Regions from separate parts of the Aeromonas oralensis genome, predicted to be linked through region 1. Evidence: predicted binding sites of a transcription regulator. Region 1 holds the regulator's gene; the other holds the start of a gene.
The links. The regulator NrdR, encoded in region 1, represses ribonucleotide reductase genes. The targets are predictions, from matches to a motif close to CACNNTATANNGTG.
Positions count from the first base shown of each region.

Region 2: nrdA (class 1a ribonucleoside-diphosphate reductase subunit alpha) is a predicted target of NrdR. The motif match lies at 2,530-2,543, and genes of this name have one in related genera.

Region 1 is NZ_CP187186.1:3,568,213-3,572,623, forward strand. It holds gene ribBA (bifunctional 3,4-dihydroxy-2-butanone-4-phosphate synthase/GTP cyclohydrolase II) at 1-123, opposite strand, end outside; gene ACPDZI_RS16485 (riboflavin synthase) at 265-918, opposite strand; partial or broken gene ribD (bifunctional diaminohydroxyphosphoribosylaminopyrimidine deaminase/5-amino-6-(5-phosphoribosylamino)uracil reductase RibD) at 973-2,083, opposite strand; gene nrdR (transcriptional regulator NrdR) at 2,180-2,629, opposite strand; gene ACPDZI_RS16500 (NIPSNAP family protein) at 2,752-3,084, opposite strand; gene ACPDZI_RS16505 (hypothetical protein) at 3,160-3,594, opposite strand; gene glyA (serine hydroxymethyltransferase) at 3,724-4,411, opposite strand, start outside.
Region 2 is NZ_CP187186.1:2,360,151-2,364,561, reverse strand. It holds gene nrdB (class Ia ribonucleoside-diphosphate reductase subunit beta) at 1-96, opposite strand, end outside; gene nrdA (class 1a ribonucleoside-diphosphate reductase subunit alpha) at 162-2,429, opposite strand; gene ACPDZI_RS11065 (HAD family hydrolase) at 3,008-3,694, opposite strand; gene ubiG (bifunctional 2-polyprenyl-6-hydroxyphenol methylase/3-demethylubiquinol 3-O-methyltransferase UbiG) at 3,694-4,410, opposite strand.

The DNA of each region.
Region 1 (4,411 bases):
GCGGACACAGGAGGCGGCCATGATGAGGTCCCCTTCGTTCTCCCTGTCTTCGTCATCCATCAGGATCACCATCTTGCCAGCCTTGATATCGGCAATGATTTCCTGGGTCGTGCTTAGCGCCATGGGCTACTCCATCAACATGCTGCGGGGATTGAGCCAGTCGGCTCGGCTTGATACTGCCTATTGTGCTCTAGATGGGGCACAGGGGGCCCCATTTCAATCGGCGCGGGATCACAGAAAAGCGTTTTTCCCGCCGAGGGGCCGTCACAGGAAACCGGACTGGGCCAGCTTTTCCAGGGTCAGGGTGGAGGCGTTGCTCTCCTCGCGCTTGCCCGTCATCAAGCGCTCCAGATAGCGGGCAATCTGATCCACCTCGAGATTGACCCTGTAGCCAGGTTTCCACTGGGCGATGGTGGTCTCCTGGGCAGTGTGGGGCACTATGGTCAGCCGGAACAGATCCCCCTGCACCGCGTTGACGGTGAGGCTGATGCCGTCCACCGCGATCGATCCCTTCTCGGCGATGTAGCGGGAGAGTTCGCCCGGCGCCTTGATCCAGTATTCGATGGCGCGGCCGCTGGACGATTTGCTCTTCACCTCGCCGATGCCGTCCACATGGCCGGAGACCAGGTGGCCACCGAGGCGGGAAGTGGGCATCAACGCCTTCTCGAGGTTGACCCGATCGCCCACCCTGGCGGTGGCGAAACCGGTGCGGGAGAGGGTTTCCAGCGACACGTCGGCGGTATAGCTCTTGTCGCCGAGCGCGATCACGGTGAGGCAGACGCCGTTGGTGGCGATGGAGTCGCCCAGCTTGACGTCGCCAAAGTCCAGGGTCGGTGCGTGCACGGTGAGGACCATGTCCTCACCCTGACGGTGCAGCTCGGCCAGGGTTCCCACCGCTTCGATAATTCCGGTAAACATGCAGATCACCTTGCTGATGATGGGGGCGGCACCGCCCCCTTTAACATTGATAAATCAGGCCAGTCTGGCCGTAATGCGGATATCCGGCCCCACCATGCGCACATCCTTGATGTTGAGCTTGGGCGCCTGGAACAGCCGGGTCAGTCCCGGCAGGTGGAACAGGCCGCGCCCTTCATCCCCCATCAGTTTGGGCGCCTGATAGAGTACCAGGTCATCCACCAACCCCTTGTCCAGCAGGGCGCCGCACAGCCGCGGTCCCGCCTCCACCAGCACAGAGTTGACGTTCTGCTTGGCCAGCAGCATGAACAGGCTGACCAGATCCAGCTTGCCGTCCAGCAGCGGTACCTCCAGCTGTTGCACCCAGGCGGGCCACTCACCGGATGCCTTGTGGCGAGCCAGCAGCACCGGGCCCTCGCTCTGGAACAGCGGCAGATCCGGGGTGAGCCGGTTTTGCGAATCGACGATGACCCGCAGCGGCTGGCGCAGGGTCTCTTTGGGGTAGCTGGCCTTGACCGAGGCTGGCAGCTCGTCCCAGCGCACGGTGAGGGAGGCGTTATCCGCCAGCACCGTCTCGGCGCTGGAGAGCACCGCATCGTGGCGAGCCCGCAGTCGCTGCACGTCGCGACGCGCCTCCGGGGAGGTGATCCACTGGCTCTCGCCGCTCGCCATGGCCGTGCGACCATCCAGGCTGGCGCCGAGCTTGACCGTCACCTGTGGAAACGCGGTGCGCATCCGCTTGAAAAAGCCCGGGTTGAGCGCCTCGGCCTCGGCGGCCAACAGGCCGAAATCGGTCTTGATGCCGGCCTCGGAGAGCATCCGCAGGCCGCGTCCACCCACCTGAGGGTTGGGATCCACCATGGCGGCGACCACACGGGTCACCCCGGCCTTGATCAGCGCCTCGGCGCAGGGCGGGGTGCGGGCCGTGATGGGAGCAGGGCTCCAGGGTCACGTAGGCGGTAGCGCCACGGGCGTTGTCACCGGCGGCATGCAGGGCGTAGACCTCGGCATGGGGCTCGCCGGCCCGCTGGTGCCAGCCCTCTCCCACCACCACGCCGGCTTTCACCAACACGGCGCCGACACAAGGGTTGGGGGCAGTGGTGTAACGGCCGCGGCGGGCCAGTTCGAGGGCCCGGCTCATCCATTGGTAATCGTCTTGACTAAACATCTGGGCTCCTCTGACAGCACATCCAGGCTTACGCAATATCGTAGGTTCGATTAGCGCAGCGTAATCGAGCGCGGCAACCTGGTTTGGAAGAAAAACTTACTTCTCCAGCTTGGCGATCTCTTCACCAAACTCGCGAATATCTTCAAAGCTGCGATAGACGGAGGCAAAGCGGATATAGGCCACCTTGTCCAGGCTCTTGAGCTCGTCCATCACCAGATTGCCCACCAGCTGGGAGGCGACTTCACGCTCGCCGGTGGCGCGCAGGCGGGACTTGATGTGGTTGACCGCCTTTTCGATGGCCTCCATGCTCACCGGGCGCTTCTCCAGCGCCCGCAGGATGCCGGCCCGCAGCTTGTCTTCGTTGAACGGCTCGCGTGAGCCATTGGACTTGATGACGCGGGGCATCACCAGCTCGGCCATTTCGAAGGTGGTAAAGCGCTCGTGGCAGAGCAGACATTCGCGACGGCGGCGCACCTGATGGCCTTCGGCCACCAGACGGGAATCGATCACCTTGGTATCTACCGCACTACAGAAAGGGCAATGCATCGGACCTCCGGCGTTGACGGAAAAGGGTGCCGGCCCCGGGGGCTGGCGCTAGGCCGGCCAGTGTAGCACGGCCATCCGGAACCGGTAAAAGCCCGTGGAAACAAGGGATGTGACAGATGCCATCAGCAACCACGGAGTGCATCAATGGCGACATCAGACAACCAGAGTACAGTATTGGCGTCGCTCTCGATTAACTCGACAATGGCTTCTCTCGGACCTGTCCGCCACGCTTCAGTGCCATAGAGTGCCGCCTGTGAGCGGTTCAATTCCTCAAGGTCATCGTAAGCCCGCATCAAAAAATAAACGTCCGGATCATGAAGGGAGGGTCCGTGATTCACCACATCCATCCCCCACTCACGATGTAGAGGCAAACTCTGCTCTGCCACCAACCGATGAAAAATCGCTCCACTCCCGGCTTTGAGCCGATAGTTCCGAATCTCTAGCACTCTCTTCACTGAGCTATCTCCTGCAATCCATCTCTTGAAAAATAGTGTTTCCGATGTTCACCCTGACTATCCAATCAACCGAGCTCAGTCGTCATAAGGCAGGGCATCGGGGTCGCAGCCCTGATAATCGGGTTCGGGATCCACGGCAAAGCGGCGCGCCTCGATATGGCTGTGGCCCAGCAGCAACGCCTTGCCTACCCGGTGCATGCCATCCATCACCCGGCCGGCGCTGTCCAGCAGGATGGGATAGGCGAGATCGGCCGCCATCATCAACTGGCAGTGCTCCACCACGCTGCGCACCGTGGGGCGGGCGGCGTCATGGTCGTACCAGTGCTCCTGATCGAGCTCGGCAATCTCGCCAAGCGCCACCGCCTGCACCGGCAGATCGCGGCTCAGTCGCACCAGCCGGCGCACGTCCCACGCCAGCGCCCCCTGTTCGCTGGCGCGAAAGTGGTACTGGGCGCGGATCGCCTGCCCGAGCTCAGCCTCCAGTGCCGGTTCTTGCTGTTCACTGGCCATGATCAGATTGCCTTGCCCGCTATTCTCTTCGCCATTCATAGTCATCAGGCCCCCCTGTGTTGCCAAACGCCACAAAAAAACAATGCCACCCGTGGGTGGCATTGGTCTCAAACCGGGTGAGGGCCGTTATCAGGCATACACCGGGAAACGACGGCAGATGTCCAGCACCTGTTCACGTACGGTGGCCAGCACGGCATCGTTGTCGTGGTTGTCCAGCACGTCGCAGATCCAGTTGGTCAGCTGGATGGACTCGGCTTCTTTGAAACCACGGCGGGTGATGGCCGGGGTACCGATCCGCACGCCGGAGGTGACGAACGGGGAGCGCGGGTCGTTGGGCACGGAGTTCTTGTTGACGGTGATGTTGGCTTTGCCAAGGGCCGCATCGGCCTCTTTGCCGGTCAGCTCACGGCCGATCAGGTCAACCAGCATAAGGTGGTTGTCGGTACCGCCGGAGACGATCTTGTAACCGCGCTCGATGAAGGTCGCTGCCATCGCCTTGGCGTTCTTGACGACCTGAGCCTGGTAGGTCTTGAACTCGGGTTCCAGTGCCTCTTTGAAGGCCACCGCTTTACCGGCGATGACGTGCATCAGCGGGCCACCCTGACCACCCGGGAAGACGGCGGAGTTGAGCTTCTTGTAGAGCTCCTCGTCGTCGGCGGCGGAGAGGATCAGACCACCGCGCGGACCGGCCAGGGTCTTGTGGGTGGTGGAGGTGACCACGTGAGCGTGGGGCACCGGGTTCGGGTAGACGCCAGCGGCGATGAGACCTGCCACGTGTGCCATGTCGACAAACAGCCAGGCACCGACCTTGTCGGCG
Region 2 (4,411 bases), 1.2 Mb from region 1:
TTGCTGGTCATAACGGGCCACGTTGACCGATTGGCCGAAAAACATCGGCTCCTTGAGCTGGTCGTTTTGGGTCTGGCAGAAAGTTGAATAGGCCATGGTTGTCGAATATCGCGAAGTAGGGGAAACAGGAGGGCGGGAGCTTGTCGCTCCCGCCCGGTTCATCAGATCTTGCAGGCGCCGCCGGCACAACCGTCATCTTGCAGATCGGTCTGGGCATCGTCCGCACCATCACGGGTGTTGTGATAGTACAGGGTCTTGAGGCCGTATTTGTAGGCGGTCAGCAAGTCCTTCAGCAGCTGCTTCATCGGTACCTTGTTGCCTTCGAAACGGGCGGGATCATAGTTGGTGTTGGCGGAGATCGCCTGATCCACGAACTTCTGCATGATACCGACCAGCTGCAGGTAACCATCGACGCTCGGTTGCTTCCAGAGCAGTTCGTATTGATCCTTCAGGCGGTCATACTCGGGCACCACCTGCTTGAGGATGCCGTCCTTGGAGGCCTTGACAGAGACCAGGCCGCGCGGCGGCTCGATGCCGTTGGTGGCGTTGGAGATCTGGCTGGAGGTCTCGCTCGGCATCAGGGCGGTCAGGGTGGAGTTGCGCAGACCCACGGTGCGGATCTCCTCGCGCAGCGCTTCCCAGTCCAGGTGCAGCGGCTCGTTGCACAGGTTGTCCAGATCCTTTTTATAGGTATCGATGGGCAGGATACCCTGGGCATAGGTGGTCTCGTTGAAGGCCGGGCAGGGGCCGAACTCGCGGGCCAGCTGCACGGAGGCTTTCAACAGGTAGTACTGGATCGCCTCGAAGGTGCGGTGGGTCAGCGCCAGACCGGAACCGTCGGAGTAGCGGGCACCATTCTTCGCCAGGTAGTAGGCGTAGTTGATGACGCCGATCCCCAGGGTACGGCGGTTCATGCTGCCCTTCATCGCGGCCTTGAGCGGGTAGTCCTGATAGTCGAGCAGGGCATCCAGGGCGCGCACGGCGAGATCCGCCATCTCTTCCAGATCTTCCAGCTTCTCGATGGCACCCAGGTTGAAGGCGGACAGGGTGCAGAGCGCGATCTCGCCCTCTTCGTCATCCACGTTGTTGAGCGGCTTGGTGGGCAGTGCAATCTCGAGGCAGAGGTTGGACTGGCGTACCGGCGCCACGCTCGGATCGAACGGGCTGTGGGTGTTGCAGTGGTCTACGTTCTGGATGTAGATGCGACCGGTACCGGCGCGCTCCTGCATCATCAGGGAGAAGAGATCGACCGCCTTGAGGGTCTTCTTGCGAATGCTCGGGTCCTGCTCGTACTTGACGTAGAGCGCTTCGAACTTGTCTTGATCCGCGAAGAAGGCATCGTACAGGCCCGGTGCATCGGACGGGGAGAACAGGGTGATGTCGCCGCCCTTGATGAGGCGCTGGTACATCAGCTTGTTGATCTGTACGCCGTAGTCCATGTGACGGACCCGGTTCTCTTCCACGCCGCGGTTGTTCTTCAGTACCAGCAGGCTCTCCACTTCGGTGTGCCACAGCGGATAGAACAGGGTGGCCGCACCGCCGCGCACGCCGCCCTGGGAGCAGCACTTCACGGCAGTCTGGAAGTACTTGTAGAAGGGGATGCAACCGGTGTGGAACGCTTCGCCACCACGGATCGGGCTGCCCAGACCACGGATGCGGCCGGCGTTGATGCCGATGCCGGCGCGCTGGGAGACATAACGCACGATGGCGCTGGCGGTGGCATTGATGGAATCCAGGCTGTCGTCGCACTCGATCAGCACGCAGGAGCTGAACTGACGGGTCGGGGTGCGTACGCCGCTCATGATCGGGGTCGGCAGCGAGATCTTGAAGGTCGAGACCGCATCATAGAAGCGCTTGATGTAGTCCAGACGGGTATCTTTCGGATACTTGGAGAAGAGGCAGGCCGCTACCAGGATGTAGAGGAACTGCGGGCTCTCGTAAATTTCGCCGGTGACACGGTTCTGGACCAGGTACTTGCCTTCCAGCTGCTTGACCGCCGCATAGGAGAAGTCCATGTCGCGCCAGTGATCCAGGTGCTGGTTCAGCTCCTCGAATTCGGCCTGGCTGTAGTCTTCCAGCAGGTGCTTGTCGTACTTGCCCATGTCCACCAGTTTGGCAACGTGCTGATAGAGATGGGGCGGCTCGAACTGGCCGTACGCCTTCTTGCGCAGGTGGAAGATGGCCAGGCGGGCGGCCATGTACTGGTAGTCCGGGCTTTGCTCGGAGATCAGGTCAGCAGCGGCCTTGATGACGGTTTCGTGGATATCGGCGGTACGGATGCCGTCATAGAACTGGATGTGGGACTTGAGTTCCACCTGGGAGACCGACACGTTGTCGAGACCCTCGGCAGCCCAGTCGAGCACGCGGTGAATTTTATCCAGATCGATGGGTTCTTTGTGGCCGTTACGCTTCGTCACAAACAAGTTCATTGGCTGATGACCTTTAGTTGATTCCCGAAAAACCATCGCACGGTGCTTGCCTCCAGGCCTTTGAGAGGCGTGGGAGGTGGGGACCTATTGTACGATGAATCACAAGATATAGTGTTATTTTGATTTCGAGCTACAAGATAGTGAGGTCGGCCCGGCTTTGCAATCTGTGGATAAGGGATTAGCTGTGGATAAATTGTGGGTGTTCCGCTCTGTGTTAGTGGACGCTCACAGCGAGTGGGTTTTCATCCGTCCGATCCGGTAAATGCAAGTCTGATGATCGAACATGGAAAATTTAAATAACTTTTTTTGCTTGCGAAAAGGGGGTGTTTTTACTAGCAAATTCAGCCTGATTATCCCTTGTGCAGCAAGGGTCAAAAGGTGTCCGATCTCGCCGCTTCCCTGCTTGTCAAACCGCCAAAACGGGGGATCGCCAGCGATCCCCCGTCGGTACTGCCAAGGCACTGCCGCGATCAGTCAACAGTGCTCATCTGGCCACCCTTTGGCGGTAAAGCTGCCTTTGTTATCCATCTCTGCTGCCTGCCTCCTGTACCAGGGTTGCCCGGCACGGGCTGGCAATCTCAGCCCAGCTCGTAGCGCAGCCAGTGGTGCAGGGCTTGCACGGTGTCAAAGTGCAGATCGGCGCCCCACTGGGCCGGATCCTCATCGTCATTGAGATAACCCCAGCCGGCGACGGCGGTGCGCATGCCGGCGTTGCGGCCAGCCTCGATGTCGCGCACGTGATCCCCCACATAAAGGCAGTGGCTCGCCTCGACGCCAAGCTGGTCGCAGGCAAAGTACATGGGGGCGGGGTCGGGCTTGCGCACCGGCAGGGTGTCGGCGCTGACGGTGACACCGCAACTGGCCAGCGCCGGCAGGGCCGCCAGCAGCGGTTCGGTGAGAAAGCCCGGCTTGTTGGTGACGATGCCCCAGGGCAGCTGCTTCTCGTCGAGCCACTCGATGAGATCCACCATCCCCTCATAGGGGCGGGTGCCGACGCAGAGGTTGGCGGCGTAGTAGTCGAGCAGGGCGGTGCGAAGGCGGGTGGCGCCCAGCTCTTCCAGCAGTTCGTCACCAAGACCGGCCCTGAGCAGCCCGAGCGCCCCGTGGGAGGTGGTCTGACGGATGATGTCGTCAGAGAGGGGGGCGAAGCCTTCGTTTATCAGCACGTGGTTGACGGCGGCGCCAAGGTCTGGCGCGGTGTCCAGCAGGGTGCCGTCCAGATCGAACAGCACGCAGCCAAGGGGCGCAGCAGAGTGAGTCATCATCAGCCTTGCTCCGGGCGCTCGAACGCCACCATGTAGTTGACGTCGACGTTGCGACCGAGCTTGAAGCTGTTGGAGAGCGGCGCGTAGTGCACCCCACTCATGTCCCGTACCAGCAGGCCAGCCGCCTCACCCATGCGACACAGTTCGGCGGGGGTGATGAACTTCTTGTGGTCGTGGGTACCCTTGGGCACCATTTTCATCAGGTACTCGGCGCCAAGGATCATCATCAGATAGGCTTTCGGGTTGCGGTTGATGGTGGAGACGAACACCTTGCCGCCCGGGCGTACCAGGGTGGCGATGGCGCGCAGCACGGAGGCGGGATCCGGCACGTGCTCCAGCATCTCCATGCAGGTGACCACGTCATACTGGCCGGGGGCCTCATCGGCGTGAGCCTCGGCGGTGATCTGGCGATACTCGAGCTCCACTCCCGCCTCGAGGGCATGGAGGCGGGCGACCCCGAGGGGCTCCTTGCCCATGTCGATGCCGGTGACCTTGGCACCCCGGCGAGCCATGCTCTCGGCGAGAATGCCGCCGCCGCAGCCGATGTCGAGGATGCGCTTGCCAAACAGGCCGCCGCTCTTGTCGGTGATCCAGTCAAGGCGCACCGGGTTTATCTGGTGCAGCGGCTTGAACTCTCCCTCCATGTCCCACCAGCGGGAGGCGATGGCTTCGAATTTGGCAATTTCTGTCAGATCGACATTGGCATCACTGTGCATT